DNA from 4 places in the Rhizobium phaseoli genome. Region 4 is predicted to be linked to each of the others. Evidence: predicted binding sites of a transcription regulator. Region 4 holds the regulator's gene; each other region holds the start of a gene.
The links. The regulator PhoB, encoded in region 4, activates phosphate uptake and scavenging genes when phosphate is short. The targets are predictions, from matches to a motif close to TGTCATNNANCTGTCAT.
Positions count from the first base shown of each region.

Region 1: a site for PhoB is predicted at 4,145-4,161, ahead of AMC88_RS12015 (UDP-2,3-diacylglucosamine diphosphatase). Genes of this name have one in related genera too.
Region 2: a site for PhoB is predicted at 2,181-2,197, ahead of phnG (phosphonate C-P lyase system protein PhnG). Genes of this name have one in related genera too.
Region 3: a site for PhoB is predicted at 2,490-2,506, ahead of phnC (phosphonate ABC transporter ATP-binding protein). Genes of this name have one in related genera too.

Region 1 covers NZ_CP013532.1:2,472,411-2,480,420, reverse strand. Annotated here, with positions in the region: gene AMC88_RS12030 (NADP-dependent malic enzyme) at 1-1,370, opposite strand, end outside; gene AMC88_RS12025 (FAD-binding oxidoreductase) at 1,692-3,131, shown strand; gene AMC88_RS12020 (histidine phosphatase family protein) at 3,257-4,006, opposite strand; gene AMC88_RS12015 (UDP-2,3-diacylglucosamine diphosphatase) at 4,223-5,035, shown strand; gene AMC88_RS12010 (MFS transporter) at 5,201-6,418, shown strand; gene dgcA (N-acetyl-D-Glu racemase DgcA) at 6,370-7,353, opposite strand; gene AMC88_RS12000 (ABC transporter permease) at 7,452-8,010, shown strand, end outside.
Region 2 covers NZ_CP013532.1:226,955-234,964, forward strand. Annotated here, with positions in the region: gene AMC88_RS01050 (carbon-phosphorus lyase complex subunit) at 1-1,021, opposite strand, end outside; gene phnH (phosphonate C-P lyase system protein PhnH) at 1,026-1,634, opposite strand; gene phnG (phosphonate C-P lyase system protein PhnG) at 1,634-2,110, opposite strand; gene phnF (phosphonate metabolism transcriptional regulator PhnF) at 2,289-3,026, shown strand; gene AMC88_RS01070 (2,3-bisphosphoglycerate-dependent phosphoglycerate mutase) at 3,066-3,701, opposite strand; gene dapB (4-hydroxy-tetrahydrodipicolinate reductase) at 3,722-4,546, opposite strand; gene AMC88_RS01080 (ABC transporter ATP-binding protein) at 4,562-6,349, opposite strand; gene AMC88_RS01085 (glucokinase) at 6,473-7,498, opposite strand; gene AMC88_RS01090 (methylglyoxal synthase) at 7,516-7,896, opposite strand; gene mepA (penicillin-insensitive murein endopeptidase) at 7,980-8,010, opposite strand, start outside.
Region 3 covers NZ_CP013532.1:218,309-226,318, reverse strand. Annotated here, with positions in the region: gene AMC88_RS01045 (alpha-D-ribose 1-methylphosphonate 5-phosphate C-P-lyase PhnJ) at 1-322, shown strand, start outside; gene phnK (phosphonate C-P lyase system protein PhnK) at 319-1,095, shown strand; gene phnL (phosphonate C-P lyase system protein PhnL) at 1,133-1,840, shown strand; gene AMC88_RS01030 (DapH/DapD/GlmU-related protein) at 1,837-2,454, shown strand; gene phnC (phosphonate ABC transporter ATP-binding protein) at 2,572-3,417, shown strand; gene phnD (phosphonate ABC transporter substrate-binding protein) at 3,505-4,410, shown strand; gene phnE (phosphonate ABC transporter, permease protein PhnE) at 4,476-5,435, shown strand; gene phnE (phosphonate ABC transporter, permease protein PhnE) at 5,443-6,786, shown strand; gene AMC88_RS01005 (DUF1045 domain-containing protein) at 6,922-7,617, shown strand; gene AMC88_RS01000 (alpha-D-ribose 1-methylphosphonate 5-triphosphate diphosphatase) at 7,631-8,010, shown strand, end outside.
Region 4 covers NZ_CP013532.1:565,956-573,965, forward strand. Annotated here, with positions in the region: gene pstB (phosphate ABC transporter ATP-binding protein PstB) at 1-756, shown strand, start outside; gene phoU (phosphate signaling complex protein PhoU) at 801-1,514, shown strand; gene phoB (phosphate regulon transcriptional regulator PhoB) at 1,649-2,332, shown strand; gene AMC88_RS02770 (GcrA family cell cycle regulator) at 2,590-3,123, opposite strand; gene AMC88_RS02775 (aspartate aminotransferase family protein) at 3,549-4,748, shown strand; gene argF (ornithine carbamoyltransferase) at 4,786-5,700, shown strand; gene AMC88_RS02785 (Hsp33 family molecular chaperone) at 5,790-6,782, shown strand; gene AMC88_RS02790 (hypothetical protein) at 6,899-7,486, shown strand; gene apaG (Co2+/Mg2+ efflux protein ApaG) at 7,665-8,010, opposite strand, start outside.

The sequences.
Region 1 (8,010 bases), 1.9 Mb from region 4:
CGCTTGCGCTCGGCAGCCTTGGCGGCGGTGAAAATCGGCTTCATGACGAAGCCGGAGCGGAAGACGAAACGGTTCAGCTGATCGAAATAGGCGTCGAAATCCTGGATCGGGCGGCGGGCGACGCCGCTCTGTTCGGCGGCTTTGGCGACGGCCGGCGCAATGCGCAGGATGAGGCGCGGATCGAAGGGCGAGGGGATGAGATAGTCCGGACCGAAGACCGGGGTCTCGCCGGAATAGGCGCGGGCGGCGACATCGGATGGTTCTTCGCGGGCAAGCGCGGCAATGGCGCGCACCGCCGCCATCTTCATTTCCTCGTTGATCGTCTCGGCGCCGCAATCGAGCGCGCCGCGGAAGATATAGGGGAAGCAGAGGACGTTGTTGACCTGATTGGCGAAATCCGAGCGACCCGTGCAGATCATCGCATCCGGACGGGCGGCGCGGGCCAGATCCGGCATGATCTCCGGCGTCGGATTGGCGAGCGCCATGATCAGCGGCTTGTCGGCCATCTGCGCCAGCAGCTCCGGCTTCAGCACGCCGGCGGCAGACAGGCCGAGGAAGACATCGGCGCCGCCGATGTTTTCAGCCAGCGTGCGTGTATCGCTCTTCTGGGCATAGACGGCCTTCCACTCATCCATCAGCTCGGTGCGGCCCTCATAGACGAGGCCTTCGAGGTCATGGACCCAGATGTTTTCGCGCTTTGCGCCGAGGGTTACCAGCAGGTTGAGGCAGGCAAGGGCGGCGGCACCCGCGCCCGAGGCGACGATCTTGACGTTCTCGATCGACTTGCCGGCGAGCTCCAGGCCGTTCAGGATCGCCGCGGCGACGATGATTGCCGTACCGTGCTGGTCGTCGTGGAAGACCGGGATCTTCATCTTCTCGCGCAGGCGCCGCTCGACCTCGAAACATTCCGGCGCCTTGATGTCCTCGAGATTGATGCCGCCGAAGGTCGGCTCCAAGGAGCTGACGGTCGAGACCATCTGGTCGACGCTTGCCGCGTCGATTTCGATATCGAAGACGTCGATGCCGGCGAATTTCTTGAAGAGCACGGCCTTGCCCTCCATGACCGGCTTGGAAGCCAGCGGGCCGATATTGCCGAGGCCGAGCACGGCGGTGCCGTTGGAAATGACGGCGACGAGATTGGCGCGCGAGGTATAGTCGGCCGCCGTTTCAGGGTTGTCGCGGATGGCGAGGCAAGGGGCGGCGACGCCCGGCGAATAGGCGAGCGCCAGATCGCGCTGGTTGCCGAGCGGCTTGGTCGCCTGGATCTCCAGCTTGCCGGGGCGGGGATAGCGGTGGAAGAACAGCGCCTGCTCGTCGAGATCGCCGCTCGTCAGGTTCTTGTCCGTCTTGGATTTATCCTGGTGATCCATTGCCGCCTCCGTGCACGTCTTTTTCTGGAGTTCCCTCCATACATCAATCGGATACGGGCGACAGTATGGAAATGGGGGATAGGCGAAGTTTTCGTGAGGGGCCAGCCGATCTCCCAGGGCTGCGTGGGAAGTGGAGCGAGCGGTCTGGGCCAAGCTTCCGCCCTGCGATGAGGCCTGCCGCCATTCTCCCGATCTCTCTGTCATGTCCGACGTCGCGGCCCATGCGGCAGCTAATCCTTTTGGGGAAACTTGTCTGGCGACGGCCGCAAGCGCAAAATGCCGCCCGCGACGGTGCGGGGCGCCGGTCGCAGGGAGGAAATCATGGACAATTTGAACCTGACGACGCTGCAAAGCGGGCAGACGATGGTCAATGACGTGGCCATGGATGCTTTTGCCGCTGGATTTCGCGGCAATCTCCTGACCAGCAAGGATACGGATTACAGCGAGGCTCGGGCGATCTGGAACGCGATGATCGACCGTCGGCCCGGACTGATCGCGCGTTGCGCCGGGGCGGCCGACGTCGTGCGCGCGGTGCGGTTTGCCCGCGACAACAGTTTGCTCCTGTCGGTGCGCGGCGGCGGGCACGGCATTGCCGGCAACGCCATGTGCGAAGGAGGCATCGTCATTGATCTGTCGGCGATGAAATCGGTGCGGGTCGATCCCGAGATAAGCCGCGCCAGAATTGAGCCGGGTGCCACGCTCGGTGACATCGACAAGGAAACGCTGGCCTTCGGACTGGTTCTGCCGACCGGCATCAATTCGACGACCGGCATCGCAGGATTGACGCTCGGCGGCGGTTTCGGTTGGCTCACCCGCAAATTCGGGCTCACCCTCGACAATTTGATATCCGTGGATGTGGTAACGGCCGATGGCGAGCTGGTGAAGGCGAGCGAAACGGAGAGGCCGGATCTCTTCTGGGCGCTGCGCGGCGGCGGCGGCAATTTCGGCGTGGTGACCTCCTTCGAATTCCAGCTCAACCCGCTCCATTCCGAAGTACTCGCCGGATTGGTCGTGCATCCTTTCGCCGATGCGGAGAAGGTACTGCGGGAATATCGTCAGGCGTTGGAAGCGGCACCCGATGAACTGACCTGCTGGGTGGTGATGCGCCAGGCGCCGCCGCTGCCGTTCCTTCCGGCCGAATGGCACGGCAAGGAGATCGTGGTGCTCGCCATGTGCTATTGCGGAGATATTGCGGCGGGGGAAAAGGCGACGGCCAGATTGCGGGCGATCGGAAAACCGATTGCCGATGTCGTCGGTCCGGTGCCGTTTACCGGCTGGCAGCAGGCTTTCGATCCGCTTCTGACACCGGGGGCGCGCAATTACTGGAAGAGCCAGGATTTCGCCGCGCTTTCGGATGCCGCGATTGATGTTCTCCTCGGCGCCGTGCGCAAGCTGCCGGGGCCGGAATGTGAGATATTCATCGGTCATGTCGGTGGGGCCGCCGGCCGTATTCCGACCGAAGCCTCTGCCTTTCCGCAGCGCAGCTCGCATTTCGTCATGAATGTGCACGCACGCTGGCGGGAGACCGGGATGGACGCAAGCTGCATCGGCTGGGCGCGCGAACTTTTCGAAGCAACCAAGCCGCATGCTGTGGGTACCGCGTATATCAATTTCATGCCGGAGGATGAGACGGATCGGGTCGAGATGGCTTATGGCGCCAATTATGCGCGTCTCGCTGAAATCAAGCTGCGTTATGATCCGGACAATCTGTTCCGCATGAATCAGAATGTGAAACCGGTGGCGGCCGTGCGGGCTGCCTGATCGATACGGCTCTGCGACCGCGAAATCCGTCCCCCCTACAAGGGGGGACGAAGTCGTGGCGCGCGAGCTCGAGCAGACATCGGACAGATGAACGGATCCAAGCTTCATCTTTCCACTGAGTGGGGTCAGCCACCAAGCTTTGGTGTGATCGTCACGTCGGCGCCATGGGCATCACGCAGCTCGCCATCCTGTCCGGGCAGCCGGTCGGCCGCCCGGTGCAGCAGGATCGACGCATAGCCTTGCGAGCGCGTGCCCTCGATCAGCGTGATGTCGGCATTTGCGGGATTGTCGGAGCGCTCGAACCATTCAACTGGGTGCTGCAGGAAGTTCATTTCGACCGCCCGGTTGGTAACGCCATGACCGACAATGGCGATGTTATGGTCGTCGTTCTCGCCGTCGCGCATGACCGTCTGGAGGAAGAGACGAACCCGTTGGGCGACATCCGCCCGGCTTTCGCCATCGGGTGGACGCGCATAAAACTTGCCGCTATTGCTGCGCAGCCGCGCCCATTTTTCGAATTCTTCGGGGAACTTCTGTTTCCTTTCGGCCTGGTCGTAAATTTCGGTGAAGAGACCGAAATCCTGTTCGCGCAGCAGATAATCTTCCCTGACATCGCCAACGAAATCTTCCGGAAGGGCATTGAGCAACGCATCCTTGCTCTGTCGTGTTCTCAGAAACGGCGAGTACCAGATGCGCAGCTTCTGAAATCCGTCGTCCGGCAATCCCCTCAGATAGGATGTGATCACGCAGCCGGCCTCCAAAGCCTGCCGGTAGCCCCATTGCGTCAGTGGGACGCTGTGATCACCGAACTGGCGATAGGCCCGTTCATCGATATTGCCGAGGGATTCGCCGTGGCGAACGAGAAAAAGGCGCATCAGCCGTCCCCGCATTGTCAGACTTGGAATCGCCTCATCATGAACGCGAGTGGTGTGCGGGGCAACATTGCAGGAAGGCGATTCGTGACCGGACGATCGGCTTGCGATAACCAGCTTTGCAGGGCTTTCCCCCCAGTCTGTCATCTTCCTGAAACACGAGTCTGGTTTTGGAAGGCTATATGAAAGATGGGGCATGAGCCGTAGCTCGTGATAGACATGATGGAACCCAGACATTTCCGCACGCTCTTCATTTCCGATGTCCATCTCGGCTCGAAGGCCGCGAAGGCCGACTTCCTGCTGGATTTCCTGCGCTACCACGAGGCAGATACGATCGTTCTCGTCGGCGACATTGTCGACGGCTGGCGGCTGAAGCGTAGCTGGTATTGGCCGCAGGTCTGTAACGACGTCGTCCAGAAGCTCTTGCGCAAGGCGCGCAAGGGCACGCGCGTCGTCTATATCCCCGGCAATCACGACGAGTTCCTGCGCGATTTTCCGGGCATGCATTTCGGCGGCATCGAGGTCGTCGAGCGGATGATGCATGACGGCGCCGACGGTAAGAAATACCTGATCCTGCATGGCGACGAATTTGACGTCGTCGTTCGCAATGCCCGCCTGCTCGCCTATCTCGGCGATTGGGCCTACGATACGGCGATCCGCATCAACATTCTGCTGGCGGCTGTGCGCCGGCGCCTCGGCATGCCTTACTGGTCCTTCTCGGCCTGGGCCAAGCTGCAGGTCAAGCATGCCGTCAATTTCATTGGCGAATTCGAGCGCGTCGTCGCCGAAGAGGCGCGCAAGAGCGGCGCCGACGGGGTGATCTGCGGTCATATCCATCATGCCGTCATTCAGGATATGGACGGCATCCGCTACATCAATACCGGCGACTGGGTGGAAAGTTGCACGGCCGTCGCCGAGCACGAGGACGGCACGTTCGAACTGATCACGTGGCGGACGCTCGCAAGCACCGTGCCGGCGTTGACCGCCATCGAGATGCGTGACGAAGGCGAACTGGCCCCGCAAGCTGCTTGATTTTGGCATCGGCATATCTGCAGCGGTGCCACAAGAATATAGCCGTTGCCGCGAGGTGACAGGGCCTTACTTATTTTCTAAAACGTTTCAGGAGGGCTATTTCTCGCAATAGGCACCTCCGGGGTGGTGTGTTAGGAAAACGACAAGTTTCCTTCAGGTCCACCCATGATTCCCGCCCAACAGTCCTCGAGTGAGGGAGCGCCGCCGCGCTTCCGGCTGCTCAGCGCGCTTTCCTATTGCGCGCCGCTGCTCGTGAACGGCGTCGTCCTGCCGTTCTTCCCCGTCTGGCTCGCGACCCACAGTTTCAGCGACCACGAGATCGGCATCATCCTTGCGATACCGATGGTGGTCCGCGTGCTGGTGGCGCCCATCGTCGCTATGATCGCCGACCGAATGAAGGAACGCGCCGATGTCCTGCTCTGGTCCGGTAGCCTGTCGCTGCTGACGGCGATCGCGCTCTATTGGACGACGAGTTTCTGGCCGGTGACGATCGTCTATGCGCTGCAGGGCGCCACCTTCGCGCCCTATCTGCCGGTCGTCGAATCGATCGTCATCTCGGGCGTGCGCCGCTGGGGCCTCGATTACGGCTCGATGCGCGTCTGGGGCTCGGTCGCCTTCATCGTGTCGACGCTGGTCGGCGGTCGGCTGATCAGCCGGTGGGGCGGCGAGATGGTGCTGCCGGTGATGGTGTTCGGCTTTACCATGACCGTCGTCATGGCGATCTTCTGTCCGCGCATCGGGCCCACACGGCGGCGCGGCCAGCCGATCAACATTCCCGCCGCCACCGGCAGCGGCCTGCGCGAGCCGCATCTGCTGCTGCTCCTGATCGGCGTCGCCATCCAGCAGTCAAGCCATGCCGTACTCAATGCTTTCTCATCGATCTACTGGCATCAGTTCGGCTTCTCCGGCGCTGAGGTCGGTCTTCTCTGGAGCGCCGGTGTGGCTTCGGAAGTGACGGTGTTCTTCCTGTCGAAGCGTCTAAACCGGCGCTTCAATGCCTGGACGCTGATCCGCTTCGGCTGCGCCGTCAGCGTCTGCCGCTGGATCCTGTTTCCCATGAATACGGGCTTCGCCGGTTTCTTCCTGCTGCAATGCTTCCACGGCTTTACCTATGCCTTCGTGCATACCGGCGTGCAGCGGCGGATCGTGGCGACGGTGCAGGAGACGCAGGAATCCTCGGCCCAAGGCGCCTATTTCTTCTATGTCGGCATGGCGATGGCGCTGATGACCATCGCTGCGGGTTACCTCTACGCCGGACTCGGCGTGGTCAGCTTTTACGTCATGGCGCTGGTCGCTTTCTGCGGCCTCGGCATCGTCATCGCAGCCTATTACTTTCAGCCCCAGAGGTTGCCTTCGGGCGGAAAGACCAGGGAAGCGGTGTAACGTAGGCCGGGCTCGCGGTCGCGGGCGAGCAGCAGCGGACCATCGAGATCAACGAAATCGGCATTCTGGGCGAGCAGCACCGCCGGCGCCATGGCAAGCGAGGTGCCGACCATGCAGCCGATCATGATGGCGAAGCCGAGCCGCTCGGCTTCGGTCTTCATCGCCAGGGCTTCGGTGAGGCCGCCTGACTTGTCGAGCTTGATGTTGATCGCATCATAGCGGTCGGCAAGGCTTGCGAGATCGCCGGTATGGTGGACGCTCTCGTCGGCGCAGACGAGCAGCGGGCGGCGGATCTCGGCAAGCAAGGCGTCGCGGCCCGCCGGCAGCGGTTGCTCGACGAGCGTCACACCCGCCTCCGCGGCGATGTTGAGGTGACGCTCCAGCACCGGTTCCGGCCAGCCTTCATTGGCATCGAGGATGATGGCGGCCTCGGGCGCGGCCGCGCGGACGGCGCGAATGCGGCTTTCATCGTCGCCGGTGCCGACCTTGACCTTGAGCAGGGCGCGGCTGGCATGTTCGCGCGCCTGGGCCGCCATCACCTCCGGTTCGCCGAGCGAGATCGTATAGGCTGTCGTCAGCGGTTTCGGATCGGCAATGCCCAGTCGAGACGCGACGCTTTGGCCCATCTGTTTCGCTTCCAGATCCCAGAGGGCGCAATCGACGGCGTTGCGGGCTGCACCTGGCGGCATCGCCGACAGCAGGTCGTGCCGCGAGATGCCTGCCTCGATCAGCGGACGCGCGGCTTCGATCTGGGCAAGAACGCTCTCCATCGTTTCGCCGTAGCGGCGATAGGGCACACATTCGCCGCGCCCCTCAGCCCCTTCGTCCGTCAGCGCGCAGGTGATGACCTCGGCCTGCGTCTTTGCGCCGCGCGCGATGGTAAACGTCCCGGCAATCGGAAAGGAATTCATCTGGATATCAAGGATGCGCGGCATTATTGCTGTCCTGCAAGCATGGAAATTGCACGTTGCTTCTGTATATTGACGCGCCGGGCGACGAACCGCTTCGCGAGTCGGCACTGTCGCTGTAAGCCTTGAAAGACACAAGTATCTTGAACGCCGAGAATCGCAACGCTGCCTCGCTTGTCGTGGACGACCAGTCCGATGGTTCGGGACAGCATGTGCGTCTGAGCGGCAACTGGCGCAGCGCCTATGTGCATCTGGTGCTGCGCGATTTCGAAAAGCTCCTGCACCAGAAGGCGGGTAACCTGACGGTCGATCTATCCGAGATTACCGATATCGATACGGCGGGCATCTGGTTGCTCTGCCGGCTGAAGAAGGAAGAGGAGGCGGCCGGACGGACGGTCCGCTTCGAAGGCACCAATCCGCATATCGACGAAATGCTGGCGATGTTTTCCGAGGAGCCGGCCAAACCGGAGCCGGAGCCGAAGGAGAAGGTTTCCCTTGCCGCGCGCATCCTCGCGCCGATCGGCAAGATGACCTACGACGTCTGGGACAATCTCGCCGCCGCCATGTATATCCTCGGCTCGGCGGTGCGCGGCGCGCAGATGAAGTTCGGCCGCGGCAGCGGTGTTTCGCCGGCTTCGATCGTCAACCAGATCGACCATATGGGCGTTCGCGCGGTTCCGATCA
Region 2 (8,010 bases), 340 kb from region 4:
CCTGGAAGTCCACATAATGCGGAAGCTTCAGATGCTCGACGAAGCCGGTCGCCTGGACGTTGTCGGAATGGGAGATGACGAATTCCTCGTCCTGGGCCGGCGCAGTGATATCCTCGCCGAGCTCTTCAGCCCGCAATGCGCGATCCACCAGCGACATCGCCATCGCCTTGCGCTCGCTCTGGCCGAACACCAGGCCGTAGCCGCGGGTGAATTGCGGCGGCGCCTTGGCCGAGCCCTTGAACTGGTTGACCATCTGGCATTCGGTGATCTGGATGAAGCCGAGCGAGACGGCGAAACCGAGTTCCGGCACGTCGAATTCCACCTCGACCTCGCCGATGCGGATTTCACCGGTGAAGGGATGGTTGCGGCCATAGCCGCGCTGGGTGGAGTAGCCGAGCGCCAGCAAAAAGCCCTCGTCGCCGCGGGCGAGCGCCTGCAGGCGAAGGTCGCGGCTCATTGGAAATTCCATCGGCTCGCGCGTCAGGTCGCCGACCTCGTGATCCTCCGGCATGTCGCCATCGGCCTCAATCAGGCCTTCCTCGCCGAGGATTTCGGAGACGCGCATGACGCGGCCGGTCTCGGCGGCGCGCTGGGCGGGCGCCTCGACCGCCTCGTCGGCAAGCAGCGAGGGATCGAGCAGCCGGTGGGTATAATCGAAGGTGGGCCCAAGAAGCTGGCCGCCCGGCAGATCCTTGTAGGTCGCCGAGATGCGCCGTTCGATCGTCATATCAGCCGTGTCGAGCGGCCTGGAATAACCGAAGCGCGGCAGCGTCGTGCGATAGGCGCGCAGCAGGAAGATCGCCTCGATCATGTCGCCGCGAGACTGCCGGACGGCCAGTGCGGCGAGCGTCCGGTCGAAAAGCGAGGCCTCGGCCATGACGCGGTCGACGGCGAGCGCCAGCTGCGCGACGATCTGGTCGATGCCGATCGCCGGTAGCGAACGGTCGCCGCGGCGGCGGTCGGCAAGTAGGCGGTGGGCATTGGCGATGGCGGCCTCGCCACCCTTGACGGCAACATACATGAGCTCAGATCTCCGTTGCTGTGATCTTGGTGGTGCGCGGCAGGCAGAGGAAGCGCTCGGCCGATGTCAGCACGATGTCGATGCCGCGCGAGAAAAGCGCGCGGTTCTCGGTCCAGAGCCGCAGGAAGGTTTCCGGCAGCCCGACAGGCGCGATCTCGGTCACAGTCTGGATGCCGGGGCCGATCAGCGCCAGCCGGCGCCCACCCTCGAGTGCGGAAAGTTCGATGACGAGCGTCGTCGATCGGTCGGGATATTCCTGCGTGCCCGAGGCGAAGAGGCCGAAGGGGCAAAGCGTGGCACCGGCTTCCGTGAAGGCGAAGCGTGCCTCGGCCTTCTCCGCGGTCAGCGGCGCGCCGGCGTGGAAGCCGAGCCACTCCGGCACGGCGGATTTCGCCAGCCCCTGGGAAAGCCAGACCGGCGTGTCGTGGTCGCAAAGCGTCAGCGCGATCGCGCCGGCGGCAATGCCGAGCGGCACAGGCGGCGCGACATCGGGCTGAACGGTCAGGATCGTACCGGGACGGGCCATGCCGTCCATCAGCACCTTGAAGACGCTCTGGGCATGGAAGACCGGCTCGCCAAAGCCGCCGGTCAAGGCTTCTGTCTTGAAATCCATCAGTTGTCTCCCCGCACCATGGTGAAGAAATCGACGCGGGTCGCCGCCGTCTCGTCGGCCTTGCGGCGTTCGGCATCGGCGATCCGTTCGGTGATCGGCAAAAGCAGCGCCCGTTCGACGAAATCCTTCGTCGCCTCCTCCTGCCACAGCGCATCGAAGATCGCCGCCAGCCGCGCCTTCTCGCGATCGGTGCCGAGCGCCTGCGCATGGCCGACCGAGCCGGAGTCGAGACGCACCGTCGCGCGCGTCACCGTCACCTCGCCAAGATTGAAGGGAGCGCCGCCGCCGCCGATGCGTCCGCGCACCATCACCAGCCCGGTCTCCGGCCCGCGCACCGGATGCGCCGCAGGCTTTTGCGGCAACGCATTCCAGGCCGCCGAGAGTTCGCTGCGTTCTGCGCGCGCCAGCAGATCGGCGGCGCGTTTGCGCCCGGATGCCGTCTGTGACGCAGCGTTGTTGCTGTCCGCTGATATCATCGCCGCTTCCTTTTAAATGTCTATTGATATAGACAACTATACAAGCTATACTTAGTCCTAAATCGATGCCGTGACAAGCGTGTGACATTCTGCAGCGCGCGCGCCTTTTCAGGGGCGTGGAGAGTGCTGTAATTCCTTGAATTCGATGGAAGGCATGAATGACAGGACAGGGGATGGAATGGCGGGACTGAATCAGGTGCAAAGGCAGACCGGCGTGGCGCTCTGGCGCCAGATCGCCGACCGGATTCGCGAGGCGATCGGCAACGGCGCCTATGATGAAACCGGAATGGTGCCGCCCGAAACCGTCCTGGCGCTGCAATTCGGCGTGAACCGGCATACGGTGCGCAGCGCTTTGGCAGCCCTGGCGCAGGAAGGCATCGTCCGGGCGGTGCAAGGTCGCGGCACGCTGATCGAACGCAAGGAGCGGCTGAATTTCCCGATCACCAGGCGCACGCGTTTTACCGCCGGCATCGGCGACCAGGCGCGCGAGATGCGCGGCCTGCTGCTCGATGAGGTGACGGAGGAGGCGAGCGCCGAGATCGCCCGCTGGCTGGGGCTGAAGCCGGGCGCACAGGTGATACGGCTGGAAACGTTGCGCGAGGCCGACAGGCGGCCGGTGTCAAAGGCGACGAGCTGGTTCCCCGCAGAACGTTTCGCTGGGATCGGCGAAGCCTACCGCAAACATCAATCGATCACCAAGGCTTTCGCTGAACTCGGGCTGGCGGATTATATCAGGGCGACGACCGAGGTGACGGCGGCGCATGCCGACACGGCTGATCTGGCCGATCTCGAACTCAGCCCCGGGGCGATCCTGCTGATCGCCAAGGCGATGAATACCGATCTCGACGGTGTGCCGGTGCAATATTCGATCAGCCGGTTCGCGGCCGACCGGGTGCAGTTCACGATCGAGAACTGAGGACGGCCTTCCCTGTCGGTGCAGGGAAGGCCGTTAGATTCAATGCGCGCCGGACATGTCGCCGAGCACTTCCTTGGAAGCGACGGTGGAATCGGCGTTCAGCTTGTAGACCATGGGAACGCCGGTGGCGAGGTTGAGGGCGAGCACGCCCTCCTTGGTCAGCTTGTCGAGCACCATGACGAGCGAACGCAGCGAATTGCCGTGGGCGGCGACCAGCACCTTTTCGCCACGCAGCACCCGCGGCAGGATTTCGGTGAGGTAATAAGGCCAGACGCGGGCGCCGGTGTCGCGCAGGCTTTCGCCGCCGGGAGGCGGCACGTCATAGGAGCGGCGCCAGACATGGACCTGTTCCTCGCCCCATTTGGCGCGGGCATCGTCCTTGTTGAGCCCGGAGAGGTCGCCGTAGTCGCGCTCGTTCAGCGCCTGGTCGCGGATCGTCTGCAGGTCGGGCTGGCCGACCTTGTCGAGGATGAGCTTCAGCGTGTGCTGGGCGCGCACCAACGCCGAGGTATAGGCGACATCGAATTTGATCCCGTATTCGGCAAGTGCGGCGCCGCCGGCATTGGCCTCCTGGATGCCGAGCTCGGTCAGATCGGGATCCTTCCAGCCGGTGAAGAGATTCTTCAGGTTCCAGTCGCTCTGGCCGTGGCGAACGAGGACGAGGGTTCCGCTCATCAATATGTCTCCGAATGTCGTTATTGGGAAGAAAGCCCGAGCACGTCGAGCATGGAATAGAGGCCCGGCTTCTTGTCGCGCGCCCAGAGAGCCGCCTTGATGGCGCCGCGCGCGAAGATCGAGCGGTCGGCCGCACTGTGCGACAGGGTGACGATTTCACCTTCGCCGGCGAAAAGCACGGAATGCTCGCCGATGACGGAGCCGCCGCGCAGCGTCGCAAAGCCGATGGTGCCGGCTTCGCGGGCTCCGGTATGGCCGTCGCGCACTTTGACCGATTTTGAAGCGAGATCGATGCCGCGCCCCTTGGCCGCTGCCTCGCCGAGCAGAAGCGCGGTGCCGGAAGGCGCATCCACCTTGTGCTTGTGATGCATTTCGAGGATTTCGATGTCCCAGTCATCAGGGTCGAGCGCCCGTGATGCCTGTTCGGTAAGCACGCTGAGCAGATTGACCCCGAGGCTCATATTGCCCGATTTGACGATGCGGGCATGCCGGGCGGCGGCCGCGATCCTGGCATTGTCGTCTTCCGAACAGCCTGTGGTGCCGACAATGTGGACGATGCGGGCCTGGGCGGCGAGGCCCGAGAATTCCACCGTTGCGGCGGGCGAGGTGAAGTCGAGCACGCCTTCGGCATGCAGGAAGGCATTGAGCGGATCGTCGCCGATGATGACGCCGGTCGGGCCAAGCCCGGCAATCTCGCCTGCATCCTTGCCGACGAAGGGCGAACCGGTGCGCTCGACGGCGGCGTGCAGCGTCACGCCCTCCATGGAATGGATGAGCCGGATCAGTGTCTGCCCCATGCGCCCTGCCGCGCCAACCACCACCAGTTTCATCGCAGCATCGCTCATCTCGGTCTCACCAGGTCAGTTTAGATCGGAGGCCGACGGCCTCTGCAGGTTGTTGAGGCGAGCGTAAAGACCGTCGCTGACCTTCGCAAGCGTCTCGTGGTTGCCTTCCTCGACGACCCGGCCCTGCTGCATGACGACGATCTTGTCGGCGCGCACCACGGTCGAAAGCCGGTGGGCGATGACGACGACAGTGCGACCGGTCATCGCCTCGTCGAGCGCCTTCTGAACGGCAGCTTCAGATTCGGTGTCCAGCGCCGAGGTCGCCTCGTCGAGAAGCAGGATCGGCGCATTGCGCACCAGCGCACGGGCGATCGACAGCCGCTGACGCTGGCCGCCCGAAAGCGTCACGCCGTTTTCGCCGACCGGTGTCTCGTAACCCTGCGGTTGGGCGCAGATGAAATCATGCGCATAGGCAAGCCGGGCAGCTTCTTCCACCTCGGCATCGGTCGCTTCCGGCCGGCCGTAGCGGATATTGTCGCGGATCGTGCCCTCGAACAGGTAGGGCTGTTGCGAGACGTAGGCGAGTTGCTGGCGCAGCGACTTCTTGGTGATGTGAGCAATATCCTGCCCGTCGATCAGGATCTGGCCCTCGCGCGGATCGTAGAAACGCGGAATGAGGCTGATGACGGTGGATTTACCGGCACCCGAGGGGCCGACGAGCGCCGTCGTCTCTCCGCCTTCGGCGACGAAGCTGACGCCGCTCAGCACGCTCTCATTGCCATAGCCGAAGGAGACGTTGCGGAATTCGATGCGGGCTTGCGTCACCGTCAGCGGCCCTGCATCCGGCAGGTCGCGCTGGCGCGGCTCCATGTCGAGCAGTTCGTAGATCATCCGCGCATTGACGACGGCGCGCTCCATCTGCACCTGCAGGCGGGCAAGCCGGCGGGCCGGGTCATAGGCCAGCAGCAAGGCGGTGACGAAAGAGAAGAAGGCACCCGGCGGCACGTTGTAATAGATCGAGCGGTAGGCGGCATAGGCCAGCACGCTGGCAACGGCAAAGCCCGCAAAGCTCTCCGTCAGCGGCGAGGTGCGTTCTGAAAGCCGGGCAATCCGGTTTGCCCGGTTTTCGGCGCCTTTGATCAGTTTGTTGACCTTGCGTTCCAGCTCCTCTTCCATCGTGAAGGCTTTCACGATGGCAATGCCCTGGATCGTCTCCTGCATGGCGCCCAGCACGTGGCTGTTCAGATGCACGGCCTCGCGGGTTGCCGAACGCAGCCGCTTGGAGACGTAACGCAGCGCATAGAGCAGCGGCGGCGCCATGATGAACACCGCGAGGCTGAGCAGCGGGTCCTGGAGGACCATCACGCCGATCAGCGAAACGAAGGTCAGGAGGTCGCGCACCGTCGACGTGATCGTCAGGTTGAGCACGTCGCGGATGCCGCTGACGTTCTGGCTCACCTGCGCGGCGATATGGGCCGAGCGCGCCTCGCTGAAGAAGCCGACCGAAAGTGTCATCAAATGCGCGTAAAGGCGGCGCTGATATCGCGCGACGATATCGTTGCCGACCTTGGAGAGCGCCACCGCCTGTCCATAGCTCGCAAAGCCGCGCAGCACGAAGGCGACGAAGATCGAAAGACAGATGATCCAGACGACGTCGGCGCGGCGATTGGCGAAGGCCTCATCGATGATCGCCCGCATGATCCACGCCGTGAACGCTGTCGAAAGGGCCACGATGATGAGGCAGGCGATCGCGAAGACATAGCCCCAGAGATGGTCGCGGCCGTTTTCAGCGATGATGCGCTTCAGGATGCCGGTGACGGTATCGCTGCTGACGCTCTGCTTTCTGCTTTCCGCCGCTTCCAATAATGAGCTTTCCTATCTCGACCAAACGCGGCGCAGGGGCGACGCGTACTTTTGGCGGGTCTATAAAGAGTTGGGATCGGTTTGGCTAGAGCGCCGCGCGTCCGGGTGGGACGCGCGCCGGGATCAGCGCCGCCAGCGGCGGCCTTCCGTCGACACGCCGAAATTCGCCGGCATGCGCGCATAGGAGGAAAGCCCGGCAAGGGCCGCCAGCGGGTGCGTCACCACATAGGTCGGGATAGTGCGAAGCAGGGCGGTGTGCGGCGCCTTGTCCTCGAAAGCCATGCGGAATTCCGGCTTCTTCAGGGCCGGGAGGATCTTCTGCGAGATGCCGCCGGAGAGATAGACGCCGCCGCGCGCCATGAACACCATCGCCATGTCGCCCGCCACCCGGCCGAGATAGGTGGCAAACAGCGACACGGTCTCGACGGCGGCCTTGTCGCTGCCGGCAAGCGCGTGCGAGGTGATGTCGGCCGGATCCTTCATCGTCGGCTGGATGCCGTCGACGATACAGATGGCGTTATAGAGGTTGACGAGGCCGCGCCCGCAGAGGATCTGCTCGGCCGAAACGCGGCCCTCGATCGTCTCGATATGGGGGAAGAGTTGATAGTCGCGTTTGCTGCGCGGCCCGAGATCGACATGGCCGCCTTCGCCGGGGACCGGGATCCAGCTGTGCTGGGCATGAACGAGGCCGCCGACGCCGAGGCCGGTGCCGGGTCCCAGCACGACGCGCGAGGCGATCATATCGCCGGTGGCGTCGCCGATGCGTTCGCGGTTCTCATCCGAAAGCGCGGCGACGGCCAGCGCCTGCGCCTCGAAATCGTTGACGACGAGCACGTCCTCGATGCCGAGGCCCTCGATCATCGTCTTAGGCCGCACCACCCAGTCGCAATTGGTCAGCGGGATCTCGTCGTCGTTGATCGGGCCGGCGACGGCGAGAATTGCCGAGCGCGGCTGCACCGCGGTCTTGTCGAGCACGCCCTTCTGGATCGCTTCGTCGATCGTTGCGAAATCCGCCGTGCGCACGTTCGGAAACTGCTTCGGTTCGGCATAGGCATCGGTCAGGATGGAGAAACGGGCATTGGTGCCGCCGATATCGCCGATCAGGATCGGGAAGGGCAGCGGAGCGGTGCTGTGGTTCGGTTTTGGCATGGCCGGTTCCGTGCTGATCAGGCTTCGAGGGTGGGGAGGAGCTTTATAGCGGTCGCATGATTGAGCGCCATCGGAATGTCGTAGACGATCGCCAGCCGCATCAGCGCCTTCACATCGACATCATGCGGCATCGGCGTCAGCGGGTCGACGAAGAAGATCAAGGCATCCACCTCGCCGGTCGAAATCAGCGCGCCGATCTGCTGGTCGCCGCCGAGCGGCCCGCTTTTCAGCCTGGTGACGTCGAGGTCGGGCGCGGCGTCGAGCACGCGACCGCCGGTCGTGCCTGTCGCGACGATCTTCCAGCGGGAGAGAAGGTCTCTGTTGGCGCGGGCGAAAGCGGCCATATCGTCCTTCTTCTGATCATGCGCAATCAATGCTAGGCATTTGCCGCCGGCCATCGACCCCTCCGACCTGACAATTCAATCGATTTGACCGCTTCTATACCAAGAATTCGCGATTTGAAAGACAGCGCCGATGCTCCTCACTGGAGCGCCGGCTTATCGTTCGGAACC
Region 3 (8,010 bases), 350 kb from region 4:
CTCGCCGACGCCCAAATTCGATAATCCCAAGATGCATCAATCGGAAGCGCTGCAGCTTTTCGGCGCCGGCCGCGAAAAGCGCATCTATGCCGTGCCGCCCTATACCGACGTCGTCAGCCTGGATTTCGAAGACCATCCCTTCGAAATCCAACGCTTCGGCAAGCCCTGCGCGCTGTGTGGCGCCGAGGATGTCTACCTCGACGAGGTGATCCTCGACGACAAAGGCGGGCGCATGTTCGTCTGCTCCGATACCGATCACTGCGAGGATCGCCGCGCACACGGACATGCCGGCGAAATGCTGGCCCGGGAGGCTGCAGAATGACCGAAACGCCGCTTCTTAAAGTCAACGACCTCTCGAAGTTCTATGGCAACCGCATCGGCTGCCGCAATGTGTCCTTCGAGCTCTGGCCCGGCGAAGTGCTCGCCATCGTCGGCGAATCCGGCTCGGGCAAGACGACGCTGCTCAACTGCATCTCCACCCGGTTGATGCCGACCAGCGGCGGTGTCGAATACCACATGCGCGACGGCAGCTACCGCGACCTCTACCATATGAACGAGGCGGAGCGCCGCTTCCTGATGCGCACCGACTGGGGCTTCGTGCACCAGAACCCGGCCGATGGCCTGCGCATGACGGTTTCTGCCGGCGCCAATGTCGGCGAACGCCTCATGGCGATCGGCGACCGTCACTACGGCAAGATCCGCTCCACCGCCATCGACTGGCTGGAACGCGTCGAGATCGATGCCGACCGCATCGACGACCAGCCACGGGCCTTTTCCGGCGGCATGCGCCAGCGATTGCAGATCGCCCGCAATCTCGTCACCGGCCCGCGCCTGGTCTTCATGGACGAGCCGACCGGCGGCCTCGACGTCTCGGTGCAGGCGCGCCTGCTCGATCTCGTGCGCGGCCTCGTCAACGATCTCGGTCTCTCGGCCATCATCGTCACCCACGATCTCGCCGTCGCCCGGCTTCTGTCACACCGCATGATGGTGATGAAGGACGGCTACGTCATCGAACACGGGCTCACCGACCGGGTGCTCGACGATCCGCGCGAACCCTACACGCAATTGCTCGTTTCCTCGATCCTGCAGGTCTGAGCGCCGCGGCAGGTCCAAAACCAGGGAAGAAGACATCATGCCAACGCCTCTCGTCGTTTCCGAAGTCTCGAAGAGCTTCACCATGCACCTGCGCGACGGCATCCGGCTGCCCGTCGTCTCCGATGTCGCCTTCTCGGTCGCGTCAGGCGAATGCGTCGTGCTCGGCGGCCCGTCGGGCATCGGAAAGAGCTCGCTGCTCAAGATGATCTACGGCAATTACGCCGTCGATACCGGTCAGATCCTCATCCGCCACGACGGGCGCGTCGTCGATCTCGCCGCCGCTGATCCGCGCACCGTGCTAAACGTGCGGCGCAATACGCTCGGCTATGTCAGCCAGTTCCTGCGCACCGTGCCGCGCGTCGCGGCAATCGACGTGGTGGCGGAACCGCTGGTGGCGCATGGCGAGGAAGCCGGAGCAGCACGGGAGAAGGCGGGCGCCCTGCTTGCCAGACTCAATCTGCCGGAACCGCTCTGGCAGCTTCCGCCCGCCACCTTCTCCGGCGGCGAGCAGCAGCGCGTCAATATTGCCCGCGGCTTCATCACCGACCATACGATCCTGCTTCTCGATGAACCCACAGCCTCGCTCGATGCCCGCAACCGCGCCGTTGTCGTCAGCATGATTTCGGAAAAGAAGCAGGCGGGTGTCGCCCTTCTCGGCATCTTCCACGACGAGGAAGTGCGCGAAGCCGTCGCCGACCGCATTCTCGACGTCCAGCAGTTTTCTCCAAGAAAGGTCGCCGCATGAGCCGCAGGCTGGGCATTGAACCCTATGTCCACGAGACAGCCTCCGTCAGCGAGTCCAGCTTCGGACGCTATACGGAGGTCTCCGAGCGCTGCCGCATCAGCGAGGCGACCTTCGGCGACTATTCCTACATGATGCAGGACGGCTCCGTCTGGTGCGCGACGATCGGCAAGTTCGTCAACATCGCCGCCGCCGTGCGCATCAACGCCACCAACCATCCGACCTGGCGCGCGACGCTGCATCATTTCACCTATCGCGCCGCCGACTACTGGCCGGACGGCGACATGGAGGAAGACTTCTTCGCCTGGCGGCGCGCAAACCGCGTGACGATCGGCAACGACGTCTGGATCGGCCATGGGGCGACGATCCTGCCGGGCGTCAGCGTCGGCAACGGCGCGGTGATCGGCGCCGGCGCCGTCGTCTCGAAGAACGTCGCAGCCTACTCGATCGTCGGCGGTGTGCCGGCTAAATTGATCCGCGAGCGCTTTCCGAAAGCGGTCGGTGAGCGCATGGACAGGCTTGCCTGGTGGGACTGGGACCATGACCGTCTGCGCCTGGCGCTGCAGGATTTCCGCAACCTGAGCGCGGAAGATTTTCTGTCCCGCTACGAGGGCTAGACGCGCTCGTCAGGACGCAGAGATTTGTGACACGACTTACACAAATATGACACGCGGGGTTCATGAAGCGGGACTAATGCGATGCTGACCGAGCCTGGAGTGCAAGGGAAGAGCATGATGTTCGAGCTGAAGGATGTCACCCGTCGTTTCGGAAAGAAGCTCGCCGTCGACACCGTCACCCTCACGATTCCGCAAGGCCAGATGGTCGGCATCATCGGCCGCTCCGGCGCCGGCAAGTCGACGCTCTTGCGCATGATCAACCGGCTGCAGGAGCCGAGCTCCGGCTCCATCCATTTCGCCGGCGTCGAGGTCTCCGGACTTCGCGGCCGGGCCTTGCGCAACTGGCAGCGCGACTGCGCGATGATCTTCCAGCAGTTCAACCTGGTGCCGCGCCTCGACGTTCTCACCAATGTCATGCTCGGCCGCCTCAATCACCGCTCGACGTTTCTGAGCCTGCTCAGCATCTTCACCCGCGAGGAACGCGTCCATGCCGTCGCAGCGCTCGAACGGCTCGGCATCGAGCAGACGGCGCTGCAGGCGGCCGGCACGCTTTCCGGCGGACAACAACAGCGCGTGGCGATCGCCCGCGCCCTGATGCAGAACCCGAAGATGGTGCTCGCGGACGAGCCGATCGCCTCGCTCGATCCGCTGAACGCCAAGATCGTCATGGATGCGCTGCGCGATATCAACGAGCGCGAGGGCATCACCGTCATCACCAACCTCCACACGCTCGATACCGCCCGCAACTATTGTGAGCGTATCGTCGGCATGGCCGGCGGCCGCGTCGTCTTCGACGGCAAGCCGTCGGAGCTGACCGCCGACGCGGTGAAGGCAATCTACGGAACGGACAAGGATGGCGCCGGCATCGACGAAACGATGACCTCGACATCGATCAATCTCGCTTCCGAGCGGTCAGACAATCAACCCGCCGGCATCCAACCGCTGGCGCTGGCCGGCCTCTGAGCGAGGCGGGCGCGATCGAAAGCCCGCGTCAAGGGCACACTTCTTCGTAACGGAAAGCCGGGGACACCGGTCAATAGGAGAGAACGCATGTTGAAGAAAGCACTCTTTGCGGCAACGGCGCTGTTTGCGCTCGCCGGCGCCGCCAATGCCGCTGACCTCAAGGAATTCCGCATCGGCATCCTTGGCGGCGAAAACGAAACCGACCGCCTGCGCAACTATGCCTGCCTCGCCGACCACTTGAAGCAGGAATTCGGCTTCGAGAAGGTGTCGCTGTTTCCGGCCGCCGATTATGACGGCGTCATCCAGGGCCTGCTCGGCGGCACGCTCGACTTCGCCGAACTCGGCGCTTCCGGCTACGCCGCCGTCTACATCAAGGATCCGAAGGCCGTTACGCCGATCCTGACGACGCAGCAGAAGGACGGCTCGACGGGCTACCACTCGATCGGGTTGGCGCTGAAGTCCTCCGGCATCAAGACCATCAAGGACGCCAAGGGCAAGAAGCTCGGCTATGCCGATCCGGATTCCACCTCAGGCTATCTCGTTCCGCTGACGCAGATCCCGAAGGACACGGGCATGCCGAACGACAAGTTCTTCGCCTCGACGCAGTTCAACGGCGGCCATGAGAACAACCTTCTCGCCGCCTATGACGGCAAGGTCGACGTTGCCGTCGATGACAGCTCGGGCATCGGCGATTTCAAGGACGGCTACACCTCCGGCACCTTCCGCAAGGAAGTTGACAAGGGCGCCGTCGATCCGAACAAGCTGGTTGAAGTCTGGCGTTCGCCGCTGATCCCGAACGGTCCGCTCGTCGTTCGCAACGCTCTCGGCGAAGAATGGCAGACGAAGCTCGCAGCCTTCTTCACGGCGTTGCCGGAAAAGGATCACAAGTGCTTCGCAGCCGTCGAAGGCGGTGATTACAAGGGCTATGCCCCCGTCAAGCACGAGTTCTACAACACTGTTGTCGAAGTACGCAAAGCTGCCATCGGCGGCTGATCGGCCTTTGGAATGCGGGGCGGCCGGAAAACGGCCGCCCTTTCTTGTAACCGGGCGGGGCGTCCATGACTGTTGCCGATACACAGCCGCACATGCAGAGCACTGAGGAGATCGGCACCGCCTGGGGCCGGATGGTCGCCAAGCGCCGCTTCTATACCGTGCTCGGCCTGGTGATCCTCATCGCGGCTTTCGTCAGCTCCGTCCGCTTCGCCGACGAGAGCAATGCCGGCCATTTCTTCGACCGCCTGCCGCATCTCTTCGACTTTTTGAGCTGGCTCATTCCCAAGGACTGGAACGACGTCTGGCGCGCGCTGTTCGACATAGCGAGCGTGAACGACAAGGGCGGCGAGGAATTCAATTTCGACAAGGGCCGTGTCGATGTCTGGGGCGCCTTCTACATTCCCGAATATTTCGAGCTGATGATCGTCACGATCAACGTCGCGCTGCTTTCGACGATCATCGCCTTTGTCTTTGCCGTTCCCTTGAGCTTCATTGCCGCGCGCAACCTGACCAGCTCATGGCCGCTGCGCATCTTCATCAAACGCCTGATGGAATTCCTGCGCGCCTTTCCGGAGATCGTCATCGCCGGCCTGTTTTCGGCGATCCTGTCGATCGGGCCGGTCGCCGCCATCATCGCCATCACCCTGCACACGATCGGCGCGCTCGGCAAACTCTTCTATGAAGTGGCCGAAAATATCGACATGAAACCGCATGAGGGCATGAAGGCCGTCGGCGCCAACTGGTGGGAGCGGGTGCGCTTCGCCGCCCTGCCGCAGGTGCTGCCGAATTTCACCTCCTATGCGCTGCTGCGGCTCGAGATCAACGTGCGCGCCTCGACCATTATCGGCGCCGTCGGCGGCGGCGGCATCGGCGAGGAGCTGAAGCTGTCGATCTCGCGCGGCTTCGGCGCCAAGACGATGGCGCTCGTTCTGCTGCTGTTCGTGACGATCGTCGCGGTCGACCAGTTCTCCGCATGGCTGCGCCGCCGCCTCGTCGGCGAGCACGCCTTCCTCCTGCAACATTGAGGCCGCCATGACGGTGATCGACGCCAACCGGATGCACGAAATCGAAGCGCGCTATCCGGAATACTTCCACCGCTCGTTCCGCCAGCGTTTCGGCGGACTGATGATCGTCATCGCGACGCTGCTTTACGGCCTTTACGCTGTCTGGTTCTTCGACCTTCCGAAGCTTTTCGCCGAAGCCCATTGGGAGCGCGTCGGCATCTATCTCAGCCAATGGGTGAGCTACGACGTTCAGCCGGAATTCCGCATTCAGGACGATGGCTCGATCGCGGTGCGTTATCCGCGCTTTTCGCCGCTCGGCGACAATCCGCATCCGGACTGGGTGGTCGACAATCCCGATGGCAGCATCACCGTTGCCGTCAGCGGCGCCGGTCTCGCCGTCACCGTCTCGAAGAGCGAAACGATCGTCACGGCGCATGGCGTCAGCGTCCCCGTCGACGTTTCGAGCGGCGCGCCGAAGGTCGTCGGGCCGGTGCCCGCCTGGATGACCGTCTATGACGACAACGTCCTCGCCGATCTCGGCTTTGCCGGCGATGTCAGCATTTCCGTCGACCGGGTGAAGATCCGCAAACGCTTCCTCGGCTGGGCGAATTTCGTCTTCGACACGCAGTCTTCCTTTTTCGACAAGCCGGTCGGCGAGGTTATTAGCCTCATCGTCTCCGGCCCGCGCATCAAGCCCGACCAGTCCAACCTGTCGCTCGCCTTCGACGACATTTGGAACAACAGCGAATGGCAGCACGGCGACGTCTGGACCAAGCTCTTCCAGACGATCGTCATGGCCTTCCTCGGCACGCTGCTCGGGGCGCTTGCCGCCTTCCCGCTTGCCTTCATGGCGGCGCGCAACATCACGCCGAACCGGCTGCTCAACCAGATCCTCGAGCGCTTCTTCGATTTCCTGCGTTCGGTCGACATGCTGATCTGGGCGCTGTTCCTGACGCGCGCCTTCGGCCCCGGCCCGTTGGCCGGCAGCGGCGCGATCTTCCTCACCGAGACCGGAACACTCGGCAAGCTCTATTCCGAAGGCCTAGAGAATATCGACAACAAGCCGCGGGAAGGCATCCAATCGACCGGCGCGCAGACCGTGCTCGTCCATCGTTACGGCATTATGCCGCAGATCGTTCCTGTTATCGTCAGCCAGACGCTCTACCAGTGGGAATCGAATGTGCGTGGTGCCACCATCATCGGCGCCGTCGGCGCGGGTGGCATCGGCCTTAAACTCTGGGAGGCCATGCGCACCAACGCCAATTGGGAAAACGTCGCCTATATGGTGATTCTGATTCTGATCGTCGTCTTCCTCTTCGACGCCGCCTCGAACGCGCTGCGCCACCGGCTGATGGGCAGCAGGACACACTGACGATCACAAGGTGGCGGCTATGTCGCCATCATCATTCTGTCACGGAAATCTTTTAGCCGGGGAGCCTGCTTGCGGTTCGCCGCCAAATCACTGCACATTGCGCTCCCCGTTTCGACGATCCCCAGGACAAAAGCCTTGCGCTACGCTCTCTATTTTTCGCCGCCGAAGGATGATCCCCTGACCGGCGCGGCCTCGCTCTGGCTCGGCCGTGACGCCTTTACCGGCGAGACCTATCCTGCCCCGGCCTATGAGCAGCTCGGCCAGGCAGAGCAGTTCGAACTGACCGCCGATCCACGCCGTTATGGCTTCCATGCCACGATCAAGGCGCCGTTTGCGCTCGCCGCCTCGGTCACGGAAAAGGACCTCATGGCCTTTGCCGAGGATTTTGCCTCGCGCACGCCGGCCTTCGAGATCCCTGAACTCGTGCTCGGCCAGCTCGGCCGTTTTTTTGCGCTCGTCCCCGGTTCGCTTCATCAACCTCTTCAGGATTTCGCCGCGAAGGTGGTAAAGTCATTCGAACCGTTTCGCGCGACGCTTTCGGAAGCCGATATCATCAGGCGCAATCCGGAGAAGCTCAGCGACAGCCAGCGGGCCAACTTGCAGCGCTGGGGTTATCCCTACGTCATGGAGGATTTCGGCTTCCACATGACGTTGAGCGGGCAAGTGCCCGAGACACGCGCCGAGGTGATGAAAGCGATTCTGGCCGAGCGTTTTGCCGGGTTCACCGGCCGGCCGCTGTCGATTTCCAGCCTTGCCGTCTTCGTCGAGGAGACGCGCGGCGCCCCGTTCAAAGTTCATTCCTGGCTGCCGCTTTCCGGTGCCAAAAGCTGAAAGACCTGACGTGATGAGCAAAGAGACCGTGTTTTCCAATGCCCGCATCGTTCTCGAGGATGACGTCCTCGCCGGATCGATCCTCATCCGCGACGGCAAGATCGCCGATATTTCCGAAGGGAACTCGGTAGCCGGCGAAGATTTCGAAGGCGACTTCATCATTCCCGGCCTCGTCGAATTGCATACCGACCATCTCGAAGGACATTATCAGCCGCGCCCCGGCATTCGCTGGAACAAGACCGCCGCGGTCCAGGCACATGACGCCCAGATCGTCACATCGGGCATCACCACGGTGTTCGACTGCCTGCGCATGGGTGCGGACGAGGACGGCGGCTTCGAACATGGCGAGATGCGCGAGATGGCCGACGCCATCCAGTCGGCGGAGAAAGAAGG
Region 4 (8,010 bases):
CCGTATAAAATGATCGGACAGGATGTCTCGGTTTACTACGGCGAGAAGCGCGCGCTTTTCGATGTGAACCTGAACATCCGTGAAAACACCGTAACCGCGCTGATCGGCCCGTCGGGCTGCGGCAAGTCGACCTTCCTGCGAAGCCTCAACCGCATGAACGACACGATCGAGGGCTGCCGCGTCGCCGGCAAGATCACCCTCGACGGCGACGATATCTATGATCCGGACATTGACGTCGTCGAGCTGCGCGCCCGCGTCGGCATGGTGTTCCAGAAGCCGAACCCGTTCCCGAAGTCGATCTATGAAAACGTCTCCTACGGTCCGCGCATCCATGGCCTGGCCAAGTCGAAGGCCGATCTCGACCAGATCGTCGAGACCAGCCTGCAGCGCGCCGGCCTCTGGAACGAGGTCAAGGACCGCGTGCACGAATCCGGCACCGGTCTCTCCGGCGGCCAGCAGCAGCGCCTGTGCATTGCCCGCGCCGTCGCCGTCAGCCCTGAAGTCATCCTGATGGACGAGCCCTGCTCGGCGCTCGACCCGATCGCCACCGCCAAGGTCGAGGAGCTGATCCACGAACTGCGCGAGAACTACACGATCGTCATCGTCACCCACTCCATGCAGCAGGCCGCGCGCGTGTCGCAGCGCACCGCCATGTTCCACCTCGGCAACCTCGTCGAGGAGAACGACACCGACAAGATGTTCACCAATCCGGACGATCCGCGCACCCAGGACTACATCATGGGTCGCTTCGGCTGATTGCGGTCATCCGAAGCCTTCCCGTTATTCGAGGACAAAGCCCCATGGCATCGACACATATTTATTCTGCCTATGATGATGATCTGAAGTTCCTGTCCAGGCGGATTTCCGAAATGGGCGGCCTGGCCGAGCAGATGGTCGCCGAATCCGTCCGGGCGCTGGTCAACGGTGATACCGCGCTGGCGCAGAAGGTGATTTCCGACGACGTGATCCTCGATCACACCGAGCGCGAAATCGGCGACAAGGCGATCGTCACCATCGCCCGCCGCCAGCCGATGGCCGCCGACCTGCGCGAAATCATGGGTTCGATCCGCATCGCCGCCGATCTCGAACGCGTCGGCGACCTCGGCAAGAACACCGCCAAGCGCGTCATCGCCGTGCAGAGCACCGGCGTTCCGCGCAAGCTCGCCCGCGGTCTCGAGCACCTGTCCGAGCTGGCGCTCGTCCAGCTCAAGGAAGTGCTCGACGTCTATACGACGCGCGCCGCCGACAAGGCGACCGCCATTCGCGAACGCGACAACGAGATCGACGCGATGTACACGTCGCTGTTCCGCGAACTCCTGACCTATATGATGGAAGATCCGCGCAACATCACGAGCTGCACGCATCTCCTCTTCTGCGCCAAGAACATCGAGCGCATCGGCGACCACGCCACCAATATCGCCGAAACGATCTACTACATGGCGACCGGCGCCCAGCCGGAAGGCGACCGTCCGAAGGACGACAGCGCCAACACCGTCGGTGCCGCCACGGAATAACCGTGCCGAACCAGCCATTGCGTGCGCGCCCGTCCGGGCGCGCAAAGAGGTCGCAGCCAATTTCTGATTTTGCGCGGGATCCCTTGCTTAAATCACTCCCGGTTTAAGGATCGTGCGCGAGGAGACGGACACGCATGATCCCGAGAGTTGCAGTTGTTGAAGACGAAGAGGCCCTCAGCGTGCTTCTCCGCTATAATCTCGAAGCGGAAGGTTTCGAGGTCGATACCATCCTGCGCGGCGACGAGGCCGAAATCAGGCTTCAGGAGCGCACGCCCGATCTCCTCATCCTCGACTGGATGCTGCCCGGCGTCTCCGGCATCGAACTCTGCCGGCGCCTGCGCATGCGGCCGGAAACCGAGCGGCTGCCGATCATCATGCTGACGGCGCGCGGCGAAGAGAGCGAGCGTGTGCGCGGGCTGTCCACCGGCGCCGACGATTACGTCGTCAAGCCGTTCTCGACCCCCGAGCTCGTCGCCCGCGTCAAGGCGATGCTGCGCCGCGCCCGCCCGGAGGTGCTGTCCTCGGTGCTGAAATGCGGCGATATCGAGCTTGACCGCGAAACCCACCGCGTCCATCGCAAGAGCCGCGAAGTCCGCCTCGGCCCGACCGAATTCCGCCTGTTGGAATTCCTGATGTCGTCGCCGGGCCGCGTCTTCTCCCGCTCGCAGCTGCTCGACGGCGTCTGGGGCCACGACATTTATGTCGACGAACGCACCGTCGACGTCCATGTCGGCCGCCTGCGCAAGGCGCTGAACTTCTCCAACATGCAGGACGTCATCCGCACCGTCCGCGGCGCCGGCTATTCGATGGAAGCCTGAGAGGTTTCTATTTTTTTCTGCCGGTGTCGGCCCCTCACCTAACCCTCTCCCCGTAAAAGGGGCGAGGGGACGTGCCCTGTAAGGGGCCAGTGCAAGGGGCCAGTGAGGGACGGAGACGTCGCGGCTTGATCCCTTCGCCCCGTTTACCGGGAGAAGGTGGCGGCAGCCGGATGAGGGGCAGCCACACCCAACCCCCTCACACAAAAAAAAACGGGCCACGCGGCCCGTTTTCGCATTTCCAGCAATGGTTTGCCGGCTCAGCTGACGCGCGCTGCCGCCCGGCGGCGTTCGTTGATCGGCTGGTAGGCAAGCTTCTGGTGGTAGCTGCAATAGGGCGAATTGTCAGGGGATTCGCAGCCGCAGAAGTGGAAATCGTCCTTGAGCGGATCGCCGACCGGCCATTTGCAGGTGCGTTCGGTCAGTTCCGTCAGGCCGAGGCGGCGCGAGATCGGCACGACCACGTTGCCCTTCGGCACGTATTCCATTTCCTCGACCGTTTCGATCTCGATCTCTTCCTTCAGCATCGTTGCGCCCTGCTGGCGGGTCACGGTGCGGGTGGTGATCCGGGAGGCGTAGTTCGGCGCGCGCGGTGCCGATGTCTGGCGCTTCGGCGTGCGCGCCGCCGTCGCCGTGCCGCCGGCCTTGGCACGACCCGGCAGGTTCAGCCGGTGCACCTTGCCGATAACGGCGTTTCGGCTCACGCCGCCAAGTTGTGCCGCGATCTGGCTGGCGCTCAGCCCTTCGGACCACAGCTTCTTGAGTTTCTCGACCCGCTCGTCTGTCCAGTTCATGCCCTGTCTCCACCTTTTGCGTTGGTGATGGCAGAATCCCTCACCGTTGTCCCGGAAGCCTCCGAAACAAGAAACGCCTGATCAATTTTGGTGACTAGTTCCGCCGCATGCAGTCTAGTAATTGAACTTTAACCTAGTGTGAGGCTGACTCCGTGACAAGAGTCGCGGGAATCCGGATGAATCGAATTCCGAGTTTTCCCCAACTTGCTGCCCCTGCGTGTCATTTCTGCAATAATGCCTGTTGAAGGCCGAAAATGCCGCTGTACACGCTTGCTGCATGCGCTAAGGGCGCAGTTTTGTTGACATTGCAGCGCGAAAAGGAAATAGTGCTGGTCGCCGCCGCAAGGCGGCATTTTTGATTTTTCGGGCCTGGTTTTCTTAGCCGGAGTCCGGTGATTGACAACGCTGATCGGGAGACCCGCGCCATGGCCGAAGCCGCGCCGCTGTATGACACCTATTCTCGTGCCCCGTTGCGGTTCGAGCGAGGCGAGGGCGTATGGCTGATCACCGAAGGCGGCGAGCGTTATCTCGATTTCGGCGCCGGCGTCGCCGTCACCTCGGTCGGCCACAGCAATCCGCATGTGGTCGCCGCCCTGAAGGAGCAGGCCGACAAGGTCTGGCACCTCTCCAACATCTATGAGATCCCCGGCCAGGAGCGCCTGGCCAAGCGGCTGACGGACGCCACCTTCGCCGACAAGGTGTTCTTCACCAACTCAGGTGCGGAAGCGCTCGAATGTGCGATCAAGACGGCGCGCCGCTATCAGTTTTCCAAGGGCCACCCCGAGCGCTTCCACATCATCACCTTCGAAGGCGCCTTCCATGGGCGCACGCTTGCGACGATCGCCGCCGGCGGCCAGGAGAAATATCTCGAAGGCTTCGGCCCCAAGGCGCCGGGTTTCGATCAGGTAGCTTTCGGTGATATCGCAGCGGTCCGCGCCGCCATCACCGATGCGACGGCGGCAATCCTCATCGAGCCGGTGCAGGGCGAGGGCGGTGTGCGCCCCGCCACCCCCGAGTTCATGAAGGCGCTGCGCCAGATCTGCGACGAAAACGGCCTGCTGCTGATCCTCGACGAGGTCCAGACCGGGGTCGGCCGCACCGGCAAGCTCTTCGCCCATGAATGGTCGGGCATCGCGCCCGACATCATGGCGGTCGCCAAGGGCATCGGCGGCGGGTTCCCGCTCGGCGCCTGCCTTGCCACCGCCGAGGCCGCCTCCGGCATGAAGGCCGGCACCCATGGTTCGACCTATGGCGGCAATCCGCTGGCCATGGCCGTCGGCAGCGCGGTGCTCGATGTCATTCTCGCCGACGGCTTCCTCCAGCAGGTGCGCGACGTCGCGCTGGTCTTCCGCCAGGGGCTTGCCTCGCTGAAGGACCGTTATCCCGATGTGATCGAGGATATCAGGGGCGAGGGCCTGCTGCTCGGCGTCAAGGGGGCCGTTCCCTCGGCCGAGCTGCTGCAGGCGATCCGCGCCGCGCATCTGCTCGGCGTGCCGGCCGGCGACAATGTAATCCGCCTTCTTCCGCCGCTCGTCGTCACCGCCGAGGAAGCCCGCGAGGGCCTCGCCCGCCTCGAACGCGCCGCCGAGAGCATCCGCGCCGCCAAGGTCAAGAAAACGGCTTGAAGGGATTGGCGCTTTCGGGCGCACGACAGGTAAGAACATGGCTCCTAAACATTTCCTCGATCTTTCGGCCGTCACATCGGCCGACCTCAGAACCATCATGAACGACGCGCTCGTTCGCAAGCAGGCCTTCAAGGCCGGCCAGGGCGACAAGCCGCTCGCCGGCAAGATGCTGGCGATGATCTTCGAAAAGCCGTCGACGCGCACCCGCGTCTCCTTCGATGTCGGCATGCGCCAGCTCGGCGGCGAAACGCTGTTTCTATCCGGCACCGAAATGCAGCTCGGCCGCGCCGAGACGATCGGCGACACCGCCAAGGTGCTGTCGCGTTATGTCGATGCGATCATGATCCGCACCACCGAGCATTCGAGGCTCTTGGAGCTTGCCGAACATGCGACCGTGCCCGTGATCAATGCGCTGACGGATGATACCCACCCCTGCCAGATCATGGCCGACATCATGACCTTCGAAGAGCATCGCGGGTCGATCAAGGGCAAGACCATCGCCTGGACCGGCGACGGCAACAATGTGCTGCATTCGCTGGTCGAAGGTGCCGCGCGGTTCGGCTATCGCATGAACATGGCCGTACCCCTTGGTTCGGAGCCCAAGGATCACTATCTGAACTGGGCCCGCAATGAGGGCGCCGAAATCATGCTCTGCCATGATGCCGACCGTGCGGTCGAAGGCGTCGATTGCGTGGTGACCGATACCTGGGTCTCCATGAATCAGGAACATCGGGCCCGGGGTCACAACGTCTTTCAGCCTTATCAGGTCAATGCGGCCTTGATGGCCAAGGCCGGCAGCGATGCATTGTTCATGCATTGCCTGCCCGCCCATCGCGGTGAGGAAGTGACGGATGAGGTGATCGACGGCCCGCAATCCGTGGTCTTCGATGAAGCGGAAAACCGCCTTCATGCGCAGAAGTCGATTCTAGCTTGGTGCCTGGGCGCGATCTGAACCATAATCGGACGCCGCTCGCGAACAACGTGCGGCCGCGCGAGCGAAGGGCACCCTGACCCTTCGCTCTGAAAACTAGGAGTAAAGCCATGGCAGAAGCTGCAGCCGCCCTCGGCCAGTTCGATTTCGCCGGCGATGACCATGTCGTCCCTTTCCAGGTGGAGGGTCTGGATGTGCGCGGTCGCGCCGTCCAGCTCGGCCCGATGCTCGATGCGATCCTCGAGCGCCATCATTATCCCACCCCCGTCGCGCGGCTGCTGGCCGAAGTCGTCGTGCTGACGGTGCTGCTCGGCACCTCGCTGAAATTCGACGGCAAGTTCACGGTGCAGACCAAGGGCGATGGCCCGGTCGATCTTCTCGTCGCCGATTTCTCGACGCCGGAAAATGTCCGCGCCTATGCCCGCTTCGATCAGGCGCTGCTTGCCAAGGCGGTGGAAGCCGGCGAAACCGAGCCGGAGCAGCTGCTCGGCAAGGGGGTGCTCGCCTTCACCATCGACCAGGGCAAGTTCGCGCAGCCCTATCAGGGCATCGTCGCGCTCGACGGCACCTCGCTCGAGGAGATTGCCGGTGTCTATTTCCGCCAGTCGGAACAGATCCCGACGCGCGTCCGCCTGGCCGCGGCCGAGCTCTTCGATCGCGACGATGCCGGCAAGCCGCGCCATCGCTGGCGGGCCGGCGGCCTCGTCGCCCAGTTCCTGCCGGAAGCACCCGAGCGCATGCGCCACCCGGATCTCCACGGCGGCGACGGCGATAACGGCGACCGCCCGCATGGCGAGGACGACGCCTGGGTCGAAGCCCGCTCGCTGGTCGAGACCATCGACGCCGATGAGTTGACCGACCCGCTTGTCGGCACCGAACGGCTGTTGTTCCGACTGTTCCACGAGCGCGGCGTGCGCGTCTACGAACCGCGCGCCGTCTTCGACCGCTGCAGCTGCTCGCGCGACAAGATCAAGGGCGTGCTGAAGGGCTTTTCGGCCGAAGAGATCGAGGAAAGCCAGGAAAACGGCGAAATCGCAGTCACCTGCGAATTCTGCTCGACCACCTACCGCTTCGAGCCGACCGAGCTTCAGCCGGCCGAGTAGGCTCGGTTGAGCACGCACACAACAAATACAAAAGATTAGCGATGATGCAGCACGGTGACTCGACTTTTGGTAGTCACTGTGCACCATTTATCCAACTGGTTCGGGGATGGGACTTCATGCGTATCTTTTATTTCGTCGTCGCATTCATGGCTGCGATGCCACAAATTGGCTTGGCTGATGATAAGGCAATCCAATGGAAAGAGGTCGGGGGCTGGACCGTGGCTGTCGACCCGACTTTAGACGATGGCTGTTTTGTTCTGACCTCCTTTGATGACGACACCATTTTTCGCCTTGGCTTCAATTTCCGAAAAAAGGACAAACCTCTGTACATTCTGCTCGGAAATCCGAACTGGAAATCCTTGGAGAAAGGTAAGCATTATCCCATCGAACTCTCGTTAGACCAAACTCAATGGACGGCTGATGCGAGAGGTCTGGATCTCGACGGCCTCAAATCATTGTGGATCGATACCGACGATACCGACTTGATTGAGGAGTTCTCTGGTAAACTGAGTTTCCGCGCCCGCTTTAACGGAAAAGAGATTGTTGCCCTCGGTCTGAAAGATTCCGAGAGGGCAGCGGATGAGTTGCTCGCCTGCCAAAAGGCGGTAAACGATGCGGTCATGAAACAGCCGGCGCCGCCACAATCAAAAGATCCGTTCGAAGCAAAGCCAGGCACTCAGGCCTCGGATCCTTTTGACCTTTAGTAGATTGATGATTGGGCCAGCCCGAGGATCCACGACCGCGGGCGTCCATGTTGGTGCTGACTGGAAGTCCGCGACCGGCCGCATCCACGGGCAGTGCTTGCCGCATGGGTCCTCGGGCTTGACCCGAGGACCCATGCGGCAAGCACTGCCTTCATGTTCGAACTGACAAAGCAACCCGTCAGTTCAGCACGCGCAGCAGCCCCGGTGAATCCAGCGAGAAGGCGGGGATGTCGACGTCGAACAGCTCGCCTTCGTCCGTTTCCATCTGGTAATGGCCGAACATCAGCCCGGAGGGCGTGTCGAGCGGGCAGCCGGAGGAATATTCATAGGTGTCGCCGGGGCTGAGCCGCGGCTGTTCGCCGACGACGCCGGGACCGGTCACCTCGTCCACCACGCCGTTCTGGTCGGTGATGTTCCAGTAGCGATTGACAAGGCGAACGGCGACGCCGGAATTGTTGCTGATGACAATCCGGTAACCCCAGACGTAGCGATCGTCTTCCGGATCGGATTGCTCCTCCAGATAG